Regions from separate parts of the Exiguobacterium sp. s39 genome, predicted to be linked through region 4. Evidence: riboswitches for the same ligand, from Rfam matches in the RefSeq annotation. Region 4 holds a riboswitch; each other region holds the start of a gene.

Region 1 (5,614 bases), 420 kb from region 4:
CGCGATCGATGATTTGTCGATTCTGTTCGACGATGACGAGCTTTTCCCCTAAGCCAAGTTGCGTGAGCATGTCCTCGATCGTTTCAATCTGATCGATCGTGTGGTCATTGCCGTTAATCGTAATGTTCATCGGACTTCCTCCTTCTGAATCAACCGTAATGTATTTACCAAGACTTCCGCTGTCGCCGGTGCGAGTAATATGCCATGCCGATGATGCCCCGTCGCTAGGAAGATCCGACGGGATGAATCGGCGACTCCGATATATGGCAAGCCGGACGCCGTTTGTGGTCGTACACCGGACCAGACTTCTTCGATGACCGCGTCACGAATCGGTGGATACAGTCGTTCTGCTGCTTGAAGCAATGACGTGACCCCTGCGACACTGACACCGACTGTCTCGTCGTGCGGCAGTTCGGTCGCACCGATCAAAATCCGACCGTCTGCTTTCGGCACAAGGTAGACGGCGTCGTCAAACAGGATCGAGCGTAACGGCTGACCCGCGAGACGGACGGCGAGACATTCCCCTTTGACCCCATATGTCGCGATCGAAATGCCGGCTGTATCGAGCAAGGCTTGCGAACCCCGTCCGGCAGCGACCGTCACTGTTTGTCCGGTCCAGATTCCCGCATTCGATTCGATCCTGATGAAGTCATCGTTCTCTTCGATGCGTGTGACCTCTACCTGTTCTTCAATTGATATGCCACGTGCGTGTAAGGCATACATCAATGCAGTCGTCAGTCGTCGTGGATCGATTTGACCGACAGCTGGAAACAGATGCTCGCGCCCTTTACGCTTTAACAAAAACGGTTGTTCCCGGTATCCACAATCGATGCCTGTTTCTCGCTCGAGACGACGTGCAAGCAACGGATACAGACGACGACTTCGCGCGGCAAGTGCATGCAATTCCTCTCTGAGCTCGATGTCCGTCGCAAGCATCCCGGCAGCCGCGCGACTCGTTCCTTGTCCACCTGCTCCGCGTTCTAAGACGACGACGGATTCATTCTGACAGGCGAGACCGTAAGCAAGCGTCAAACCGATGACTCCACTGCCGATGATGATGTGATTCGTCATACCCGTACCCCCTGATAATGCTTGACGGCGGCGAGCGGATCCGATTGACCGAGAATACCCGATAAGACGGCGATTCCGGTTACACCGGTCGCTACGATTTCAGGCATGCGTTCTGGTGTAATCCCGCCAATTGCAATGACTGGTTTCGTCGTGAAGGTGACGACTTGCTTCAAGGCGTCAATCCCTCGTGGTGGCACGTCCGGCTTCGACGCTGTCGGATAAATATGACCGTACAGCAGGCGGTCGGCTCCTTCCGCTTCTGCTGCCAGTGCCTCTGCTAGCGAATGGACTGATTTCCCGATGACGAGATTCGGAAAATGACGTCGCACATCGCGGACACGTAAGGAACGGCGCGTCAGCTGCACACCGATGCCGGCGACATGGGCGACATCGACCCGATCATGAACCGTTACCTGATCAGGCGAATAACCATGCGCAAGGAGCGCTTCAATTAGATCAAGTAATTCTGCCGCCGACAAGTTCGGTTCACGTAGATGTAGCTGATCCGTATAAGGTTGAAGCGATTGAAAGGTCTTTATTTCGTCAAGCGGATTAATGGATCCCGTCGAAATCAGATGTAGACGCATCATGTTCTTCCTTTCCATACGAAAAAGGACCACTCCCGATGTTGAAGGGAGTGGTCCGAAAATGCGCTGAAGCGCTAAGGATATCTAAGGTTTCGAGCCACTTCCCTCCGCTAGTACGAACTAGATCAGGTTCAAAGGGTCCGGATACTTCCGTCTCAGTCTGCTGGGAGACTCCCCTAGTGTCTTTTCGTGTTTAATTGGCTTGCCCCATTAGTCTAGCATGAGTCGCTTTGCTTCGCTAGTCCTAGTTGAGCGCTTCCACTTGCTGAATCAGTTCCGATTTCGTTGGTCGCTGTTGCTCTTGGCTGTCGGCATACGTCTGCTTCAGCTTCAGGATGCGCATTACTTTGGCATCGAGCATCTCCGGCGTCAGCGTTTTGTCTTTGACGGCTTGCATCACTTCAGCATGGACCTTTGTGTAAGCACCTGCCTCTGAAAACATCGCCATATCAGCTCCATTGACGAGCGACTGACGTGCCGCTTCTGCGAGACCATATTGTTTCGTGATCGCCCCCATGACGAGATCATCCGTGATGATGACACCGTTGAATCCGAGTTGTTGACGCAAGAGGTCAGTCAAGATCGGCTTTGAGAGCGAGGACGGATTCATATCGTCATACGCGGGATAGAGAATATGGGCGACCATCACCATCTCGGCGCCCTCTTGAATCGCTTCTTGGAACGGTAACAGCTCCGTCCGCTTCAATTCTTCCTTTGATGCCGTCACTTTCGGTAGCCCGACATGGGAATCGACACTCGTATTGCCGTGACCGGGAAAATGTTTGACGACCGGAATCGTTCCCGTCTCCTGCATCCCGTGCATCAGGGCCGTACCAAGCGTCGCGACGGTATTCGGATCAGCACTTAACGCACGGTCGCCGATGATCGGATTGTTCGGATTACTGTTGACGTCAAGGACCGGCGCGAAGTCCATGTTGAAGCCATAAAAACGTGACAAATGTCCGAGCGTACGTCCGACGTCTTCCATTTTCACTTCATCTGCTCCTTGCGCCATCCGTTGACTCGTCGGTAGACGTAATCGTTGATCCGGTACCCGGCTGACGCGTCCGCCTTCTTCATCAATCCCGACGAACGCATACGGTTTTTGGTTCGTCTCTTGAATCGCACGCGTGAACGTCAAGAGTTGCTCTTCCGACGTGATGTTTCCGCCGAGCAGTAAGACCCCACCAATCGCATGCGTCTTTAACAGTTTCCGGTCAGCTGCTGAAAGTTCCGTGCCGGCGACTCCGATGTAGAGCAGTTGATCGATCTTTTCTGACGTCGACATCGCTTCAAGTTGCTGCTTTAATCGTGCTTGTTGTCGTTCTTCTTTCGTCGGCTCAGGCTTCGGTTTCTTTTCTTCTGTCGGATGCTTCGTTTCCGGTTGTGATGGTTTCGTTGGTTCCGTCGTCTCCTGTGCACACCCTGCAAGCAACAGACAACCGATCAGTACGGTTTTCTTCACAAAGGATCCTCGCTTCGCACACCATTAATCGAATAATAGACGGAAATCTCAGCGTTCAGGGATTGCGAGACCGAACAATATTTATCCTTTGATAAAGAGATGGCACGACGGACCTTATCTTCCGGGAGATCACCTTCAAGCCGGTAATGAATCGAGATCGACGTAAAACGCCGCGGATGATCCTCTGCCCGTTCTCCTTCGATATCCATTTCGAAATAGGTGATCGTCAAGCGCATCTTCTCTAAAATCGAGACGATATCAATTCCAGTACAGCCGGCAACGGCATGTAGCAAGAGTTCGGTCGGTCGTGGTGCTTGGTTTTCACCACCGTTTTCGGGTGCTGCGTCCATCGCCAGATGATGCCCTGATTCCGTCTGTCCACTAAACCCCATCTGTTTGTTCCATGTCACTGTCGCTTGCATCGTTTCCACTCCTTTATAAGTAGTCTTCTTCTGTAGTATACGCAAAAAACAGCAAGCCTGGAAATTCACACGCTATTTCGAATAATGGTTCTTTTCCCGAAATCTCGCTTTGCGATACCCGACGAAATCGTTTCATGCTATCCTGTTACTCATAGTTTCGCGCGTAAGCGCTAGAATTGAGGAATCATCCATGTCACCTACTACTCGTTTAAGTCGACACGATTGGCTCTTGATCGCTACGTTGTCGCTCCTGACATTCGTTCTCGGAACAAGCGAATTCGTCATCGTCGGGATCCTCGCTGAAATCTCCTCAGCCCTTGATATCACGATCGCAACAGCCGGTACGCTCGTCTCGGCATTTGCCATCTCCTTTGCGATTGGTACGCCGATCGTCATGTCGATGACCGGTCATCTGGAACGGCGTCGCCTGATCCTACGTCTCTTACTAGCCTGGGTCTTACTGAATCTTGCCAGTAGTTTTGCACCAAGTTACGAAGTATTGCTCGCAACCCGCATTCTGACAGCCATCCTGACTGGTGTCTTGATCTCACTCGCAATGGTCGTCGCAAGTGACGGTGTACCTGTCGCGAAGCGCGGTGTCGCCGTCTCGTTCATTTTCGGTGGTTTTACACTTGCGAACGTTTTAGGTGTTCCGATTGGTACGTTCATCGGTCAACACGCTGGCTTCGAAGCCACGTTCTGGCTGACGACGGTCATGGGATTGATCGCGTTCCTCGCAGTATGGAAGATCGTTCCGGTCCAGCAATCGACGGGTTCCGGTTCAATTAAGGAACAGCTTGGATTGCTCGCTAATCCACGAATCCTGATTGCCTTCTTCATTCCGTCATTCGGATTCGGGGCAACCTACGTCGTCTACACGTACCTCGTGCCGATCCTGCAAACAGAACTTGGCATCGCAAAAACGTGGATTAGTCCGATCCTGCTCGCTTACGGCGTCGTCTCGATCTTCAGTAACATCCTTGCCGGCAAGATCGCTAGCAAAAATCCGATGGGACGCTTACGATTCGTCTTCGTCGTACAAGCAATCGTACTTGCTGCGTTATACTTCACGACAGCATCCCTTCCGCTTGGTCTGTTCAACATCGCCTTGATGTCGTTGATGTCGATTTTACTGACGACTTCGACACAGATCTACTTGATTGACCTTGCTGAAAAGTTCAACCCGGAAGCAAAAGGACTCGCTGCTTCATTGATGCCGGTTGCGAGTAACGTCGGGATTGCTTTTGGTTCGGCACTCGGTGGCATCGTCTATGCGAACGGTCCGATGATGAACACGGCACTCGTCGGTGGACTGGTCGCGCTCGTTGCTGCTTTATTGACTGCAATCAGTCATCGCCTCGATCAACGGTCATGAAACCGTTACCTTATCCTTTTTTGTGACAGGTCGATGACGGTTCGATGACGTTATGATGATAGTCCCCATCTCGCTGATGATTTTTCAGTATGATGGGGACTATGTTGTAGTAGAGGAGTGTCTGAAAGTGAAAGTATTACACATCATCGGTCTCGGTCTATTGACGGTCATCCGACTCTGGCTCGGAATCCAGTGGTTCATCGCTGGAATCGGTAAGTACATCAATGGCTTTGATGCAAAACCGTTTCTCGAAGGAGCGCTCGCGAAGTCAACTGGCGAAGACGCACTCGTCAGTTCCTGGTATGCGACGTGGATCGAGCAACTCGCCTTACCGAATGTCGGACTGATCAACGCCTTGATTCCGTTCACGGAACTCGTCGTCGGGATTCTGTTGATTCTTAGTCTGTTGACGGTTCCTGCACTGGTCGTCGGTAGTATCATGAATCTCAATTACTTACTCGCTGGGACGATTGCGTTGAACCCCGTGTTCTTAGCAGCGTCAATCGCCTTACTGGCTGTAGGACGCTTTGCGTATCAAATCGGCATCGATCACTGGATCATCCGCTGGTATCGCTCATCGCAACAACCGCATCCCCTAGACCGGATTCCGGTCTAACGAAAAAACTCTCCCGTACGCGGGAGAGTTATTTTTTTTGTTGCTCGAGAATCGTCTGCTGTGTCGGAACCCCGCCGA
Region 2 (5,614 bases), 660 kb from region 4:
ACAGTCTTAGATGCAATGGAGTCACTTGGCTTCCGATTGAAAAAAGCCGACACGGAAAAATTACCTGGACGATTCCGGAAAGATTTACCGATTGCTCAGGAGCTTGAATATTCAGCTCGCAATACACACTACGCTCATAAACTGGATGAGATTGAAATCATCATGCTTCAAGACGGGTCTGGGATTGATTTAATCGTCCAAGTCGATCGTCGTGCGCACAGTCTCGGATCATTGTTCAGTGAAATGGCTGGTGCGGATGAGTCAATGATCAAACTGCGTCTGTCCAATAGTGAATTGCAGGATCAATCGTTCGTCGAACGTCAGCTGACAAGCATCGTGGAACGCTATAGCTGATCAATCGATCGACTTTACTTGAAAGTGATTCCTCTTCAGGGGGAGTCACTTTTTTTCATTCAAGTCAGTCTGTCTAAAAACACGTTTGAAATTTATTTCAATTTGAAATCGTTTACAAATAAAATATTGTTTTAAAACAAACACCTTGCTATACTGTCCGTATTGAAAAGAATTCCAGTCACGGTTTGACTAAAGGAGGACGTACATCATGAAAAAAATCGGACAGTTCACGTTAACAGCCGGACTCGCAGCAGTACTCGTCTCAAGTAGTTTACCCGTCATGGCAGAGGCAGGATCTTCAGCCGATCGGATCAGTCACAAAATCGACACGATGACACTCGAACAAAAAATCGGGCAGATGATCATGCCGGACTTCCGACAGTGGAATGGCAGCAATCATACGTCGCTTGCCCCAGAAGTCGCGAACATCATCGATCGCTATGATTTAGGCGGCGTCATCTTGTTTGCTGAGAACGTCAGCGAAACCGAACAGACGACGAAACTCGTTCATGATCTGCAAGAAGTCGTCAAACAAGACGACAGCAACGATATTCCGCTGTTCGTCACGATCGACCAAGAAGGCGGCATCGTCACTCGGCTCGGAACAGGAACGAACTTACCCGGCAATATGGCGTTAGGTGCGACCCGTAGTAGTGCATATGCGAATGATGCCGGTCACATCATCGGTTCGGAACTGCGTGCACTCGGCATCAATGTCAACTTCGGTCCGGATCTTGATGTCAACAGCAACCCTGGAAATCCCGTCATCGGTGTCCGCTCGTTCTCGAGTGATCCGGAGCTCGTCGGCACACTCGGTTCCGCTTTGATGAAGGGAATTCAGTCTGAAGGTGTCGCGGCGACCGCCAAACACTTCCCGGGTCACGGCGATACGGCGACCGATTCCCACTATGGATTACCGGTCGTTGACCGATCCCTGCAGGAGCTAGAACAAGTCGAGCTCGTACCGTTCAAGCGAGCTATTGCTGAAGACATCGATATGATCATGACAGGACACATCGGGATGCCGCAAATCGAACCTGAAGTCGTCACGTCGACAAATGGTACCTTCCCTTTACCTGCGACGTTATCGGATGATGTCATCACGGGCGTACTGCGCGAAAAACTTGGCTACGATGGCATCGTCATCACAGACGCGTTGAACATGCAGGCGATCGCCGACAACTTCACGGAATCAGAAGCCGTCTTAAAGACGTTTGACGCTGGAGTCGACATCGCGCTCATGCCGACGATCCTTCGTTCCGAGCAAGATGTCACAAAGCTCGATCAGATTTTCAAGGATGTGATCGCAGCAGTCAAAGATGGTCGCCTCTCAGAGGAACGGATCGATCAATCGGTTGAGCGGATTCTGACACTGAAAGCAGAACGCGGAATTTGGAACGGTACGACTGACACGACATCCCTAGCTGAAAAAATCGCGCAATCGAACCAAATCGTCGGTAGTCCCGAGCATAAAGCAAAAGAACGTGCGATGACGGAAGCCGCGGTCACACTCGTGAAAAATTATCAGCGGACCTTACCATTCAAACCGAAAAAGAACGCAAATGTTCTTGTGATCGCTCCTGCGGCGGATCAAACGGACAGCATGAAAAAAACGATCGCTTCCCTACCGAAGAATCGGAACTGGCACGTGATGACAGCGAATTACTCGGCTACTACGCTACCGCTCGACCAAAACCCGACATTACGGGCGCAACTCGATGCAGCAGATTACATCATCGTCGGTTCCAACGTCAACACGAGTGCTAAACTACTACCTACTGCACCAGAACAAGCGATTCCGGCTTCGATCTTCCGCTATGCGAAACAAACGGATACACCATCCGTCCTGCTCAGTCTCCGTAACCCATACGATGTCGCCGTTCAACCGGACGCACCGGCACACGTCCTCGTCTATGGCTTCAAAGGCGATCCAAACGGTCCAGACTCCGAAGCAGGCAATCTAAAATCAGCGGGACCGAACCTGCCTGCAGGTATCCGAGCGATCTTCGGAACGTTCAAACCGCAAGGCACTTTACCGGTTGATGTGCCGGTCTTTCAGAACGGTGTCTTTACCGATCAACTGCATCTCGAATTCGGTGACGGCTTTAAAAACTGGAAAAAATGATGACGTGATACACCAAAAGACCGAAGCTCCTTAAAGGATGCCTCGGTCTTTTAATGATTGATACGGATATTCAGTTTCTTCTTTCGCACGATGGTAGACGCGGTATAACCAATAAGTCAGCAGTGCATAGACGACGATGACAAGAACAGCAGAAATATAGCTTCCCATGCTATACGCTACCTTGAAGTTTCGAGTCGATGCGGATATACCGGATAACACAATCAACGTTGGGATGATAAGTCCTACAAATCTTACTTTGACTTTACCAAGCATTCGTTGCATAGCATATGCCGCGAGGATCACGAGTGCGATGACTACGATTTCCATTCCAATCCCTACTTTCACCAGATGGTATTCCTAATTCTACCATCTACTGGTTTAAGAAGATACCGGGCGTGCTGGAATCTTTTCGTAGACCGACGTGAACGTCTCTTCCGTCCACCCCATGTGCCAGAAGAGTAACTCATAGTAACAACTTGTCACGAAATGACGTTTCATCCGCTCGCGTTCCATCGGGCTCGCTTGTTCCGCCAGCGCATCAAGCCGTGCAATCTGTTCAAAGACGACCTTTTCAAACCATTCCGAGCTGTACGTGTCGATCCATTGCTGATAGATTTTTTCTTCCGGAGTACACGTCAGTAATTGCTGTCCGACTTCATAATACAACCAGTAACATGGCAAGATGGCAGCAATCGTCTCACCGAGCGTTCCTTCACTCGCATGATGCATGTGGGAGACATACGCATATGCTGTCGGTGCCGGTTCAAATGCTTCAAGATCTGCTTCCGTAATACCGAGCGGCTCAAAAAATGATTGATGTAAGCTCAACTCTGCCTCGTAAGTCGAAGTAGCATGCTCGGCAAGTGTCGCGATCGTCGCGAAGTCGTCTGCTTTTGACGCTGCCTTCGCTTGAATCTTCGCAAAGTGTTTTAAGTAATAGGCATCCTGCATGACGTAATGCCGAAATTTCGAGAGCGGTAACGTCCCCTCCCCGATTCCTTGTACAAATGGGTGCGTAAAACTACTATCCCAATACGCTTGTGCCGCTTGTTTGATTTCTTGTGTGAATGTCATGATCTCATCCTCCTCGTTTAGTATGAAACGAAAAAACACCACCCCGAAACACACGGGCATGGCGCAAGAAGAACAAGACTTGACGCCACTTCCCTCCGTAAGTACGAACTTAATCAGGTTCAAAGGGTCCGAACGTCTTCGTTCGTCTCAGTCGGTCTACCGACTCCCCTAGTGGTCATTATTCGATTCCCATCCACTATAGCATGCTGAAAATGGAAGTCAAGTTGTCCTCTTTTCGCTATACTATGGAGTGTCAGAAGACGGATGCCGTCTCCATCTACAGACCGATTCCGAACTTCTTTCGTTCTCGTACACTAACTTTAGTACCTGATACTATAATTCATTCTGTTACTTACAATTGGAGGATTTCATTATGCATACACCAACAAAAATCATGGCGTCAGCCGTTATCGCTTCTGCTCTATTACTCCCGACAGCCGCATCTGCCGAACAAGTCGTCGATAAGACGATCGTCACACTCGGGGAGTCGCTCGGCGCAAAGGATAAAGCATGGGTGCTTTCCCGTCTCAATGCACCGGAAGGCATCACACCGATCATCGCCACTTCTGCTGACGAAGAAAAATATCTCGGGAAAAACATTCCACAGTCGCAAAAAGGTGGCAACATGTATTCGTCGGCTAAGATCGAACTGACGGAAAAAGGTGATGGACTTTCCGTCTCGACGGAGAACATCACATGGGTGACAAAGGATATGTATCTCAACGCTCTCGTCACAGCGGGTGTCAAAGATGCCGATATCACGATCACTTCTCCCTACAAGGTGACCGGGACATCGGCACTGACAGGAATCATGAAAGCGTACGATCAAACTTCCGCTGAGACTGGAATTAAGTTAAGTGACGAACGCAAGGATTTAGCACAGCAAGAATTATCGGTCACATCAGACGTCGGAAAAACGGTCGGCACGGATAAAGTCGCTGACTTAATGAATGAGATCAAGGCTGAGATCGCCAATCAAAAACCGGAAACCAAAGTCGAGATCGAAAACCTGATCGTCCAAGTCATTCAAAACAACAATATCCAGTTGTCTGACGCACAAATGGACCGGTTGACGAATCTATTCAATCAAATGGAGCAAGCGAACATCAACTGGGGACAAATCGAGAGTGGTTTGAAAAATGCGGGGCAAGACATCCACGCGTTCGCAACATCAGAAGAAACGAAAGGTTTCTTCGCTAAATTATTCGATGGACTCAGTGACTTCTTCAGTTCAATCGCTGGCGTGTTCAAATAATTCAGACTTCCGTAACTGACAAAAAAATAGTAAACTAGAGATATCTGAAACGAAAGGTGGTGTGAAAAGATGGACTTTGCCGCGTGCAAACACTGGTTGATGGAACAATTGTATCTGTTGCGCGCGATTTTTCATGGAATGGCGTTCTAAGGCACCCGTCTGCCCTTTTTTAGAACTTCATGATTGAAAAATACAGCAAAGCGCATCTTTCACACGTGATGGAGAGTGCTATTTGCGCTCTCCTTTTTTTGATGCGCGCGAAAGGATCAATTGATTATGATGATTTGCGACATTCAACACCTAACCAAACAATTCGGAGGCGAAACGATCTTAACGGATGTTTCCCTCTTCTTAAACGAACACGACCGTGTCGGTCTAATTGGACGAAACGGGAGTGGCAAGACGACATTACTCCGCTTGCTCGCTCGCCTTGAGCAACCGGACGGTGGTGTCATCTATCAAAAGAGCGGTTTGACGATCGGCTATTTGGAACAACTTCCTGTATATAGTGAGACGATGACCGGACTCGACGTCCTTTGGACAGCGTTTGAAGACATCCTCGCGATCCGTTCTCGGATGCAACAGTTGGAGCAAATGATGGCGACAGCACCAGAGAATCTGGATGCGTTACTCGCACGATATGCGGAAGCGACGAATGCGTTCGAACAAAAGGATGGCTATCTACTCGACTCGAAAATCGAGCGCATGGTGAACGGGTTACACCTTCGTCCGTTACTCACTCGTCCTTTCCACCAGTTGAGCGGTGGTGAACAGACGAAGATTTGTCTCGGTCGCATGTTACTCAT
Region 3 (5,614 bases), 400 kb from region 4:
TCCTCGTCGACGGTAAGCCGAAAAAGGTTTGGGTTTCAGCTCGAGCTCTTAAATCAGGTAAAGTCGAACGCGTATAAGGCGCAACCACCGGATGGGAATCTTCCCTTCCGGTTTTTTTATGCCCTCATTTATTTTTCTCATAAACTAATTGTCGCTTTTATTGAAAACGCTTACAATAGGAACGTACTTTATTTTGTCAGAATTGGGGGAAGTCATCATGCAACTCAAACGAGAGATGACGAGTCGACACCTGTTCATGATTTCACTCGGCGGAATCATCGGAACAGGCTTATTTTTAGGGTCAGGATTAACGATTTCACAAGCAGGACCTCTCGGGGCGGTCCTCAGTTACATCGTGGGTGGGACCATCATGTATCTGACGATGTTATGTCTAGGAGAATTAGCGGTCTATCTGCCGGTCTCGGGGTCATTTCAGACCTATACGACCCGCTTCATCGGACCAGGGGTCGGCTTTGCCGTCGGTTGGATTTATTGGCTCGGCTGGGCCGTGACGGTCGCACTCGAAATTACAGCTGCCGGCAGTTTGATGGACCGCTGGTTTCCGAACGTACCCGTTGTCGTCTGGTGTACCGTCTTTACGGTCTTGCTGTTCGGTCTGAATGCCGTCTCCGCCAAAGCATTCGGTGAAGCTGAATTCTGGTTCTCGAGTTTGAAGGTCCTCGCGATCCTGTTCTTCATCATTCTAGGTGGCGCTGCTTGGTTCGGCTGGTTACCGATGGAAGCAGATCGCCCAACATCGTTATTCGCGAACTTTACGGCAAGCGGTTGGTTTCCAAACGGGATTCTCGGTGTCTTGACGACGATGATTGCCGTCAACTTCGCCTTCCAAGGAACGGAATTGATCGGTGTTGCGGCTGGGGAGTCCGACACGCCCGAAAAATCGATTCCAAAAGCCATCCGCAATACAGTCTGGCGGACGTTCATCTTCTTCGTCTTATCGATTACGATCGTTGGTGCATTAATTCCGTATGAAACAGCTGGCGGAGTCAGCAGTCCGTTCATCATGGTCTTTGATGCGATCGGTATTCCGTACGCTGCTGATTTGATGAACATCGTCGTCTTGACGGCACTATTGTCCGTCGGAAACTCCGGATTATATGCGGCGACTCGGATGTTATGGGCGATGGCGCAAGAAGGGATGATTTCAAAGAAATTATCTTACGTCAATGCACGTGGTGTGCCGATGCGCGCGTTACTCTTTACGATGATGTTTGCGATGTTATCGCTCCTAACCGCGTTTTTCGCAGAGGATACCGTCTTCATTTGGCTCTTGTCCTTAGCCGGACTTGGCGCTCAAGTCGGCTGGATTTCGATTTCTGCTTCGCAGCTCGCATTTCGTCGTCAGTTCGTCCGAAACGGACACGATGTATCCGAACTGAAATTCAAGACACCACTCTATCCGGTGTTACCACTGATTTCGCTGACGTTAAACGTCGTCGTCCTCGTCAGTCTTGCGTTTCAAGCGGATCAACGAATCGCTCTATACATCGGTGTTCCTTTCTTCCTCGTCATGTGGGGAAGTTATCATCTCTTCGTCAAAGGAAAACATCTATCCGCCCAAAGCGACATCCGTGTCGCCCCTTCTCAACTCGAAGAATAATTTCATACAAAAAGAGGCCATGGATTTGTCCACGGCCTCTTTCCTATGATTGTGCTATTCCTTAAGCGTCCGCATCATCAATAGTTCTCCTTGATGGAGCTCTACCTTCGCTTCTGACGCACACCATTCATTACTGACGGTCAAGGAACCTCCGACCGGTACTGGATGTGCATCAAGTGGATATTTGACTCCGGATAAGCTTAAAGTAGATGGTACGAGTGGAATGAACGAAAGATAATGATAGCTCCCTGCTTCGACTGCATACGTTCCCTCAGCCAAGTATCGTACCTCTTCTCGTTTCGTCACGAGTCGTGCCTCTGGGTATCGCTTCAATAGATATACATTTTGGACGGTCATGTCGAGCCGCCCACCTGTCGCCCCGATAATGAAGGTATCCTCAAACTGTTTCTTCTCTGAGACTGTACGAAGTGCCAGTTCGAGATCCGTTTCATCTTTCTCGGCCGGATGAACGATTGCCCCTTCTGGTACATAACCAAGCGAATCAAAATCACCAATCGTCAGGTCGCATGTCAGCCCAAACGATTCAATCGTCTGAACACCACCATCGACACCGACGATAAAATCACCTGGCTGACAAAACGTCCGTAAATCCGGCGCTTCTTCTCGCGGACCGGCACAGACGAGAATCGCCCGCATCTCAGACGCCTCGTGCCGAATAACGGAGTAAGCGTGGCGCAGTCGTAAATAAAAGACCCGCAACGACACCACAAAGAACGTAAGACGGTACCATGTATGTCGCGTTATAAATCAATGAATACGGTACGACTGGACCTTCGGCATACTCGGCAAAAAAGACGATTCCACTGATGACATGACAGATATAACGGAGTCCTGCGCCTAATAACGTCGCCAGGAGAACGAACGCCATCAAGCTTTTCTTTTGTCCATTGCGCGCGGCTAGTCTGACTTGACGCGCGAACAGACCACTTAATCCGACGACACCATACGCAATCGTATAGTCAAGCATCGGTTGAACGATCGTCAAGACTTGTGGAGCGAACATCAATTGAATCGTACCGACAAGCGCTCCCGTGACGACCCCTCCGACGACACCGTGGCGAAATGCCATGACGAAGATCGGTAACATCGCTAAGCTGATTGAGCCTCCTTGTGGCATTTTGAATGGAATCAGTAAATCAAAGACGACTCCGAGACTGGCGAAGATGGCAATTTCCATCATCATTTGTAACCGTTTCATGCTATTTTCCTCCTTCATTGTACGAGAGGACGCAAAAAGGCAGTACGACGAACGCCGTACTGCCTGCGTGCGCCACATCCCTACGTCCGTTTGAACGGAACAGGTTCGAAGGGTTAAAGTCTAAAAGACTCCTCTCAGCCGCTTTTCAAGCGACACCCCTTGCGGTCATCATATTTCGTTTTCTCGTTCTTATTATACGGCAGCCCCTTGACGAATGCTAGTGATCGCTTCCGCATAATCTGGTGCATTGTAGATTGCTGATCCTGCGACGAGAACGTTCGCACCGTTATCGATGCAAAGCTTTGCCGTTTCCGGATTGACGCCACCGTCAATCTCGATTTCAAATGTCAGACCACGATCTGCTTTCATTTGCGCAAGTGCTGCGAGTTTCGGCATGACACGCTCGATGAAGGCTTGTCCACCGAAGCCCGGATTGACCGTCATCAATAAAACCATATCGACATCCTCAAGGACGTGTTCAATCGTTGATAATGGCGTATGGGGATTCAAGACGACTCCTGCCTTTGCGCCCGCTGCTTTGATTTGTTGCAAGACACGATGGACATGATTCGTCGCTTCGACGTGGAACGTCACGATGTCCGCCCCTGCTTTGACGAAATCCTCGACGAAACGTTCTGGCTGGTCGATCATCAAATGGACATCGAGAATCATATCCGTCTTTTGACGTAAGCTGCTAAGCACAGGTAATCCAAATGAGATGTTCGGTACGAACTGACCGTCCATGACATCAAAATGGATATAGTCCGCGCCTGCTGCTTCGACTGCTTTAACATCGCGTTCGAGATTCGCAAAATCTGCTGATAAGATAGATGGTGCAATTTTAATCATCTTCAATACCTCCGGGCTCGATTCTTGATTTCGTCTATAAACATACCATAGTTCTCATAACGAGAGGGCATGATTTCTTGGGCTTCGACGGCTTCCTTGACGGCACAACCGGGTTCATTCAAATGCAAGCAACCTCGGTATTTGCAATCATCTTGTACAGCCACGAATTCAGGGAAACTCCACCGTACATCCTCGATTTCCATATCATACGGAAAATCGAGGTTCGAGAAACCTGGCGTATCGGCAATCAATCCTTCGGCAAGCGGCATCAATGTGACGTGGCGCGTCGTATGACGTCCGCGTCCGAGTGATTTCGAGATCGCACTTGTTTCTAAATCAAGAGAGGGTTCCAGTGCATTGAGCAATGAACTTTTCCCGACACCGGATTGTCCGGCGAGAACGCTCGTTTTTCCAGCAAGTAACGGACGGACTTGCTCAATACCTGCCAACGTCTCACTTGATGTCTCGATGACCGTATACCCAATCTTCCGGTAAGCGGCAATCGCCTCTCGGACAGCCGGTCCTTTAACATCGTCCAGCAAATCCATCTTCGTCAATAGGATGACGGGTTGAATTTCCTTCGCTTCGATCAAAACGAGAAATCGGTCGAGCAAGTGCGCTGAAAAATCAGGTTCTGCCGCCGAGACGACGAGCAATGCCTGGTCGATATTCGCGACTGGAGGGCGTACTAAAAAGTTGTTCCGCTCCTTCACTTCGAGAATATATCCTGTCTCACTTTCGATATGAAGAACGACCTCGTCTCCGACGACTGGACTGATGCCGCGTTTTCGGAAATTCCCTCTTGCCCGTGAACGGACCTCTCCTTCTGGTGTCATGACATCATAAAAGCCACCCTGCAGACGTATGATCGTTCCTTCTCGATTCTCTTCGATGCGTTGTTCCGTCATCCTATGCACTCCTTTTTCATCACATTCATTGTGCGTCTTTTGCTTGATTGTACGTGATGGTTTTTGAACGATACACCGTATCGTCTTTATAGATCGTAATTTTTCCTTCTTCTCCTGGATCAATCGTCACCGGCACGTCGAATGTCTCATCTTGATCAATCGATTCCTCGATGACGGTCCGCTTCCCTTTCGCGTCTTCCGTCTCAATCCGGATGACTTGTTTCGGTGGTTCCTCGTCCTCGTTCTCGCTGACCGCATCATAGACGACCTTTTCAGGGAACGTTGCCGTCACCGTTTTTTCTTCCTCACCTTTTGAGATGAACACCGTCACGGAGTCGTTCGGTTCGACTTGTGCTCCTGCTTGCGGGAATTGACGAATGACTTGATCGAGCTTGACGTCACTTGAAAATTCTTGTTCAAACGTGCCGTCGAGACCCATTTCATCGAGATACGCTTTTGCTTCATCACTCGATAAGTTCGTCAAATCTTTCAATTCAAAGGACGAAGTTCCTTCTGAGACAGTGATTGTAATCGTCTGTTCTTTTGCAATCACTTCCGTCCCAGCAGAGATCGATTGCCGGATCACATTACCTCGCTCGACTTCATCCGACTTTTCACGTTCGACCTCGACTTTAGCGAATCCAGCCTCTTTTAATGTGGCAATCGCCTCTTTTTCAGCGTCATCTGTCACATCCGGTACTTCGACCGGCGCACTACCTGTAGAGACGACCAAGGTGACTGTCGAGCCTTTCTTGACTTGTGCGTTTTCACGCGGTGTCTGACTGATGACATCGCCTTCCTCGACTGTATCGCTATTTCGTTCTGTCGTCTCAACAACGAATCCTAGTTTCTCAAGCTTCGTTTCCGCTTCGTCTCCATCCGTCTTGACGACAGATGGTACGGTGACCGTTGGATCTGGCCACATCGCAAACGTCGTAGCTGCACCACCTAGCAATATGAGCAATAAGAGGACGATCCACCAACGTTTTTTCTTTTTCTTTTCCGGTGTTTTCGGTT
Region 4 (5,614 bases):
ACGTTAAAGGAAATCAAACCGTCTAATCCAACAAGCCATGGACACCCGTCCATGGCTTGTTTTTGTGTACAGAAAAAAGCGTGCGCCGGCGCACACTTTTAAGGGCGATACTTCCGCATGAACCGTTGATCGATCCAGCGCTTCAGGTACCAACCGAACGGGTGAGTCGAATACTGATTGCCATACATTGAAACTGCATGACGTGGTCCCATCGATAAAATCGTCAAATAGTTCGTTTGCGGACGATAGGTTTGCAGTGCCTCTTCCTGGACGTACCGTAAGAGATTTGCTAGTAAGATTGGTGCTTGCCGGACAGCTGTGACACCGTTCTTTGGAATATCGGGATAGGCGACGAGGGTCGCCGCGTCACCCGCAGCAAACAGACTTGGATGATTGAGCGCTTGCAACTGTTCATTGACGAGTAGGAACCCGTCTTCCGTATAGAGCTTGCTGTCTGCAAACAATGCCGGTGCTTTCGCACCCGTTAAGCGGATGATCGCATCCGACTCGATTGGAGAGTGATGCTTGAAGCGGAGTGGTGGTTCGTCATCTATTGGACGTTCTCGGATCCAATATACATCGAGTTCTTTTAACCGTCTCGCAATCGCTTCCGCTGCGGGGTGTCTTGAAAGTAACTCTGGATCCGTGATCAGTGTGATCGGTACACCCGCTGCTTTTAAGGACGCCGCCATCTCGACGGCCGCTGCACCACTTCCAATCAAGACTGGACGCTTTGCTTGTTGCAGACGCTTTAATGTATCGGGTAACCGGTAGTTCGGTTTAATCGATAATCGTGTCGTATCTTCCGCCCAATCGAACGAGCCAATATTCGTCGAGACGACGTCATAGGTGTAGCGTCTGCCGGATGCACCGAAGACGAGCTTTTCATCGGGGTCGATTTTGATGACGGTCTCTTCGATGAACTGTTTATCATTGGCGCGACACAGTGCGGCGACGTCGATACGGATCTCATCGATATCGTACGTTCCGTCAGCAAGTCCGGAGTACATGCCCGAGTAATATTGGTACGTCGAGGCATTTAAAATCAGCCACTCGACGTCTTCTGTGGGTCCATTGGTAATGCAATGCAGGTGAGCGTGTCCTGCACCAATCAAAAGGATTCGTTTCATGTCGTTCTCCTTCAATCTGTCTTGCTAGAATGTACCCGGATACGGGTGGCGGTAATCATAGCCAAAAGACAAGACTGATGAACAGGAGGATGACCATGAGATAGATAACATCCTGGCGCTGAACGACTGGCACTTCATAATATGTCCGTTCTGCTGAAAAATGACGGGCTTCGAAAGCGATCGCCATCCGTTCTGCCCGCTGGATCGATCGCGAGAAGAGCGGTAAGCCGATTGATAGGAACGCATCACCAGGAAAGCGACTGTGAACGTTCTGAATCATCCGGACTTGCCGTAAGACGCGAACTTCTTCGATCAAATGTGGAAGAAAGCGGATCCCGGCAAGAAATCCGTACGCGAAGCGAGGCGACACCTTTGCTTGGTGAATCAAGCTCATCACGAACCGGGTCGCATCGGTCGTCGTGACGAAAGCGAAACTTAAGCAGACGAACGTTGCCATCCGTAAGGCAAGTAACCAGCCGTGCATGACACTTTCCGATGTGACATGAAACCAACCAAACGACCATAGAGGATTCGTTCCTTTGCCGAAGGCTGCCATCATCCAGAACGTCAATAAGAATAATAGACTGTAAGGTGCGAGTCGTTTCAAGAAATCGCGAGGACCCCACCCGGAGAGGAGTAGCAGCGCGATAGCAAAACTCAGGAACACCAACGTCTTGATCCAGTCGTTCGTTGCAATCAAGGCAAACATGATCAAAAACAATCCGCTACCCTTGATGACAGGATTGAGTTTAGCGAACGGTGACGCGTTCGTCTGCATGGCGCTTCACCTCCTGGAATTGGTACGAAAGTGGACGTTGTAGCTGACAGCGTTCGAGTAACGGAACATCAGCGAATAACTCGCTCGGACTTCCGTCAAAGGCAATTCGGCCTTGCTCCATGACGAGGACACGATCCGCGTATCGGGCGACGAGTTCCATATCGTGTGTTGCCATGACGAGTGTCGTTCCGTTTTGTTGTTCCGTCAACAACTGTTCCATGAGCCGCCGTGTCGTCAATCCGTCCTGTCCGAACGTCGGTTCATCGAGCAACAACACATCCTTCGTCTGCCCGAGCATCGTCGCGACGCTGAGCCGTCGTTGTTGCCCCGTACTAAGCGCAAGCGGTGACTGCTGTTTGACAGATGCGAGTTCCAGTCGTTCGAGCAACGCTGTGCGCTCATCACTCGTCGCTGCCCGGTGACTCCAGTCGATTTCCGCTTCGACTGTCAGTTTGAGAAACTGCAGATCCGGTTGTTGAAAGACATAGCCAACGTGCTCATAAAAGCGTCGCCGGGAGTAACGCTGAGCCGGACGTTCTTGGAACCGATATGTTCCTTGATGCGAGAGCAACCGACCGAGTGTTGCAAGCAACGTACTTTTCCCGGATCCGTTTGCCCCGAGCAGCATCACCCATTCTCCCGTCTTCAGGGAAAATGTCGCATCGGTCAGCGGATAAGGTGCTTTCGTCGATAATGCAGCGACGTGTAACAAGGGAGTGCCTGCTGTAGCGACTGAGGGAAGCACGTGAAGTCGCGCCGCTTGTGGTCCATCTATGGGTAACGTCTCTAACGTATACGGATACAAAGATGGAACAGCGACCCCTTTCGATTGAAGATGTTCATAAGCTTGCGGAAACAAATCCTGTGGATGTGCCGTTGCAGTCACCGATCCGTCCTCAAGTAAGACGATCTGATCGATATATGGCAAACAGACATCGAGTTGGTGTTCAATCAAGACGATCGTTAAATCGTGTTCTTTCTGAATCCGAAAGATCAACGCCATCAGCTCGTGTTGCCCGATCGGGTCAATCTGAGCCGTTGGTTCATCGAGTAATAAGATCGTCGGCTCAAGTGCCAGGACCGCAGCGAGCGCGAGGCGTTGTTTCATCCCCCCGGATAGACTCGCGATTGGTGTCGAGAAGGGGAGAGGGAGACCAACGAGTGCGAGTAAGCGTTCAATTCGTTCCTCCATCTCTTCGCGTGGAATCGACCGGTTTTCTAAGCTAAAAGCGATTTCGCGTCCGATCGTTTCCATGCAGAACTGTTCTTCTGGGTTTTGGAATAGCACTCCGACCGAACCGGACCGGGTAACGGTTCCCGTCTGTTCGACTTCAATCGTCTCTGGTGTCAGTCCGGCTAGGGCATGAAGCAGTGTCGTCTTGCCACTCCCGCTTCGTCCGAGCAGAAGGGTCGTTCCGTGTTCGATCGTCAGCGATACATGATCGAGCACCGACTTCATCTGACCGGGGTAGCGGATGCTGAGATCGTCGACAGTAATCATGCGACTTCCCGTTTCGCACGTCCGGCCGCAAACCCGTTCAAGACACCGGTCGCAACAAGGCGACGGACGAGAATCGCTGCAAGCAAGCCGCCCAGTAATGCGCCACTAATCAATTGTAAGCCAGTTGTCGCAAGCAACGTCGTCGTCGTGTAGTAACCGAATCCGTTCGCGATCAGACTATAGACAATGCTACCAATCGCGGCTCCAACACCCGATAACATCAATGTCCAGGTGTCATAACGGCGATAACGCGTCATCGCAAAGACGAGTTCCGCACCAAGCCCTTGGCATACCCCGATGAGAAGAGCCGATAAACCAAAGTGACTACCCGTGAACAGCTCGACGGCTGCCGCGACGATTTCCGCGATGAGAGCGGCACCTGGTTTTTGAATGATTGCTGCGACGAGCGGGCTCGCGATGATCCAGATCCCAAACATCCAGTTGGCACCGACAGGTCCGAAGATCGCAGACATCGGTAACCAGAGTGTTGACCAACCGAGATAGATGACCCCGCAAGCGACGGCGAGCATCATCATGACCATGATTTCTTTCATTTTCCAGTTTTGCATTAGGTACGTCCTCCTTAGAATGGGGGAGACGCCAAAAAGACCGCCCTCCGTAAAAAAGAGAGCGGTCCTCAGAAAAACTGCGCGCAGCAGGAGTCATTGGATGTGATCGCTCCACTTTCCTACGCTAGTATGAACTAGATCAGGTTCGAAGGGTCCGAAGTGAATCGTCTCAGCCAAATGGGCTCCCCTAGTGGATATGGTAATAGGTGATACGCTGTTCACTTTAGGCAATCTTCTGTCTATTGTCAAGACACAAAAAAACGATACGCCACGAAGGGCGTATCGTCAAACGACTTATTTGTTGTCTTCGTTCTCTTCTTTTGCTTCTTCTGAAGACTCTTCCGTAGCTTCCGCTTCGTTGTCTTCACCAGCTTCCGCTTGTGCCTCAGCTTCTGCTTCTTCGATTTCCTCAAGCTCTTGTTCAAGCGTTGATTCGACGACAGCTGCGACTTGAATGTCGCCTTCTGTGACGATACGGAAATCTTTTTGTTCTGGAAGATCAGCAACAGAAATCGAATCGCCGATTTCGAGGTTCGTGACGTCGACTTCGACGTTCTCTGGTAATTTATCTGGTGTAGCTGCGACTGTTACTTTAAAGAGTGTCTGTGACAGGAATCCACCGACTTTAGCGCCAGCTGCTTCGCCGACGAGTACGACATCTGCTTCAACTTCTGTCTCTTCATCCATTTTAACGGCGATGAATTCAACGTGATCGACAGTTGGTGTGAAGACATCCATATCACGACGGTTGATCAAGACGTTAATATTTTTACCGTCGAGTTTCAGTGAAATCAAGACGTTCTCACCGTTTTCTCGAACGATTTTAAGCAATTCTTTTTCTTCAAATGCGATTGGTGTACTTTCCACTTTGTAACCATACACGACACCAAGAGCTTTTCCTTCATGACGTAATTGTTTACGGAGTGAGCGTGGACGTACCTCGCGTTTTTCGGCTGTTAATTTAACTGACATGTTCATTTCCCCCTTGAATTTGGTATAGCCCTCAAAAGGTAATGAATGTAGGAGCAGGACAAGTCCTGAACAATTTAAATATGCTAAGACAATCGGTTTCAGACTCTTTTGAATCTGACGCTTTCGTGACTTTGCATTTCTCTCCCAGGTCATTACGCTGATATTGAGAAACATGTGTGAGTAAGTCACCGGTTTGATGCGGTGCTAGTGAGTTTATACCCCTATGTTTTAAATCCTTAAACCTCTAATTTTTATTTTTTAAAGTCGAAAGACCTCCAAACCGCTTGAAATCAAGGGTTAAGAGGTCTTTCATTTTTTTCATTTTTTATGGTGATGCGTTGGTTTTCACGGACTAATACACGGATGAGACGTTCGATGTGCCGCATCGTCGTCTGTCCCATCGTTGAGATTTGGAGCCATTGATTATGGACGAGATAGTCGCTTTCATACTGGACGTGATAGCCCTGAATCCGAAGAGCGTCTCCTAAAGCGGTTGCCGACGGATGAACGATCGTCAGAATTCCCGGCGCTTGCGCTTCTTGAGTCGCAAGCAGGTTGAAACCAGTAGCGCGAACGGCTTGTTCGAGATAGGTCATCTTGATGGCTGCTTGATCGAGATCAAGGGCATCGAGCGCTGCCTGACAAGCCAGCAACAAGTTCGATG

The links. A riboswitch is a leader RNA that binds a small molecule or an ion and turns the genes downstream of it on or off. The one in region 4 is predicted to bind thiamine pyrophosphate.
Region 1: linked by a shared signal. The riboswitch ahead of KNQ11_RS02660 (thiamine phosphate synthase) and the one ahead of KNQ11_RS04980 (ECF transporter S component) in region 4 are both predicted to bind thiamine pyrophosphate.
Region 2: linked by a shared signal. The riboswitch ahead of tenA (thiaminase II) and the one ahead of KNQ11_RS04980 (ECF transporter S component) in region 4 are both predicted to bind thiamine pyrophosphate.
Region 3: linked by a shared signal. The riboswitch ahead of thiT (energy-coupled thiamine transporter ThiT) and the one ahead of KNQ11_RS04980 (ECF transporter S component) in region 4 are both predicted to bind thiamine pyrophosphate.

What each region holds. Positions count from the first base shown of each region.
Region 1 covers NZ_JACSNA010000001.1:517,306-522,919, reverse strand. The annotation lists gene thiS (sulfur carrier protein ThiS) at 1-130, opposite strand, end outside; gene KNQ11_RS02665 (FAD-dependent oxidoreductase) at 127-1,071, opposite strand; gene KNQ11_RS02660 (thiamine phosphate synthase) at 1,068-1,661, opposite strand; TPP riboswitch at 1,744-1,846, opposite strand; gene nagZ (beta-N-acetylhexosaminidase) at 1,903-3,123, opposite strand; gene KNQ11_RS02650 (OsmC family protein) at 3,120-3,545, opposite strand; gene KNQ11_RS02645 (MFS transporter) at 3,736-4,920, shown strand; gene KNQ11_RS02640 (DoxX family membrane protein) at 5,048-5,536, shown strand; gene KNQ11_RS02635 (hypothetical protein) at 5,565-5,614, opposite strand, start outside.
Region 2 covers NZ_JACSNA010000001.1:278,277-283,890, reverse strand. The annotation lists gene KNQ11_RS01450 (sporulation protein) at 1-354, shown strand, start outside; gene KNQ11_RS01445 (glycoside hydrolase family 3 protein) at 563-2,479, shown strand; gene KNQ11_RS01440 (hypothetical protein) at 2,510-2,806, opposite strand; gene tenA (thiaminase II) at 2,858-3,553, opposite strand; TPP riboswitch at 3,627-3,733, opposite strand; gene KNQ11_RS01430 (DUF1002 domain-containing protein) at 3,927-4,808, shown strand; gene abc-f (ribosomal protection-like ABC-F family protein) at 5,085-5,614, shown strand, end outside.
Region 3 covers NZ_JACSNA010000001.1:1,336,030-1,341,643, forward strand. The annotation lists gene rpmB (50S ribosomal protein L28) at 1-77, shown strand, start outside; gene KNQ11_RS07135 (amino acid permease) at 218-1,621, shown strand; gene KNQ11_RS07140 (thiamine diphosphokinase) at 1,676-2,278, opposite strand; gene thiT (energy-coupled thiamine transporter ThiT) at 2,280-2,840, opposite strand; TPP riboswitch at 2,901-3,010, opposite strand; gene rpe (ribulose-phosphate 3-epimerase) at 3,033-3,689, opposite strand; gene rsgA (ribosome small subunit-dependent GTPase A) at 3,692-4,597, opposite strand; gene pknB (Stk1 family PASTA domain-containing Ser/Thr kinase) at 4,623-5,614, opposite strand, start outside.
Region 4 covers NZ_JACSNA010000001.1:940,343-945,956, reverse strand. The annotation lists gene KNQ11_RS05000 (alpha/beta fold hydrolase) at 1-26, shown strand, start outside; gene KNQ11_RS04995 (NAD(P)/FAD-dependent oxidoreductase) at 99-1,130, opposite strand; gene KNQ11_RS04990 (energy-coupling factor transporter transmembrane component T family protein) at 1,186-1,908, opposite strand; gene KNQ11_RS04985 (ABC transporter ATP-binding protein) at 1,880-3,409, opposite strand; gene KNQ11_RS04980 (ECF transporter S component) at 3,406-3,978, opposite strand; TPP riboswitch at 4,078-4,177, opposite strand; gene KNQ11_RS04975 (50S ribosomal protein L25/general stress protein Ctc) at 4,273-4,950, opposite strand; gene KNQ11_RS04970 (GNAT family N-acetyltransferase) at 5,241-5,614, opposite strand, start outside.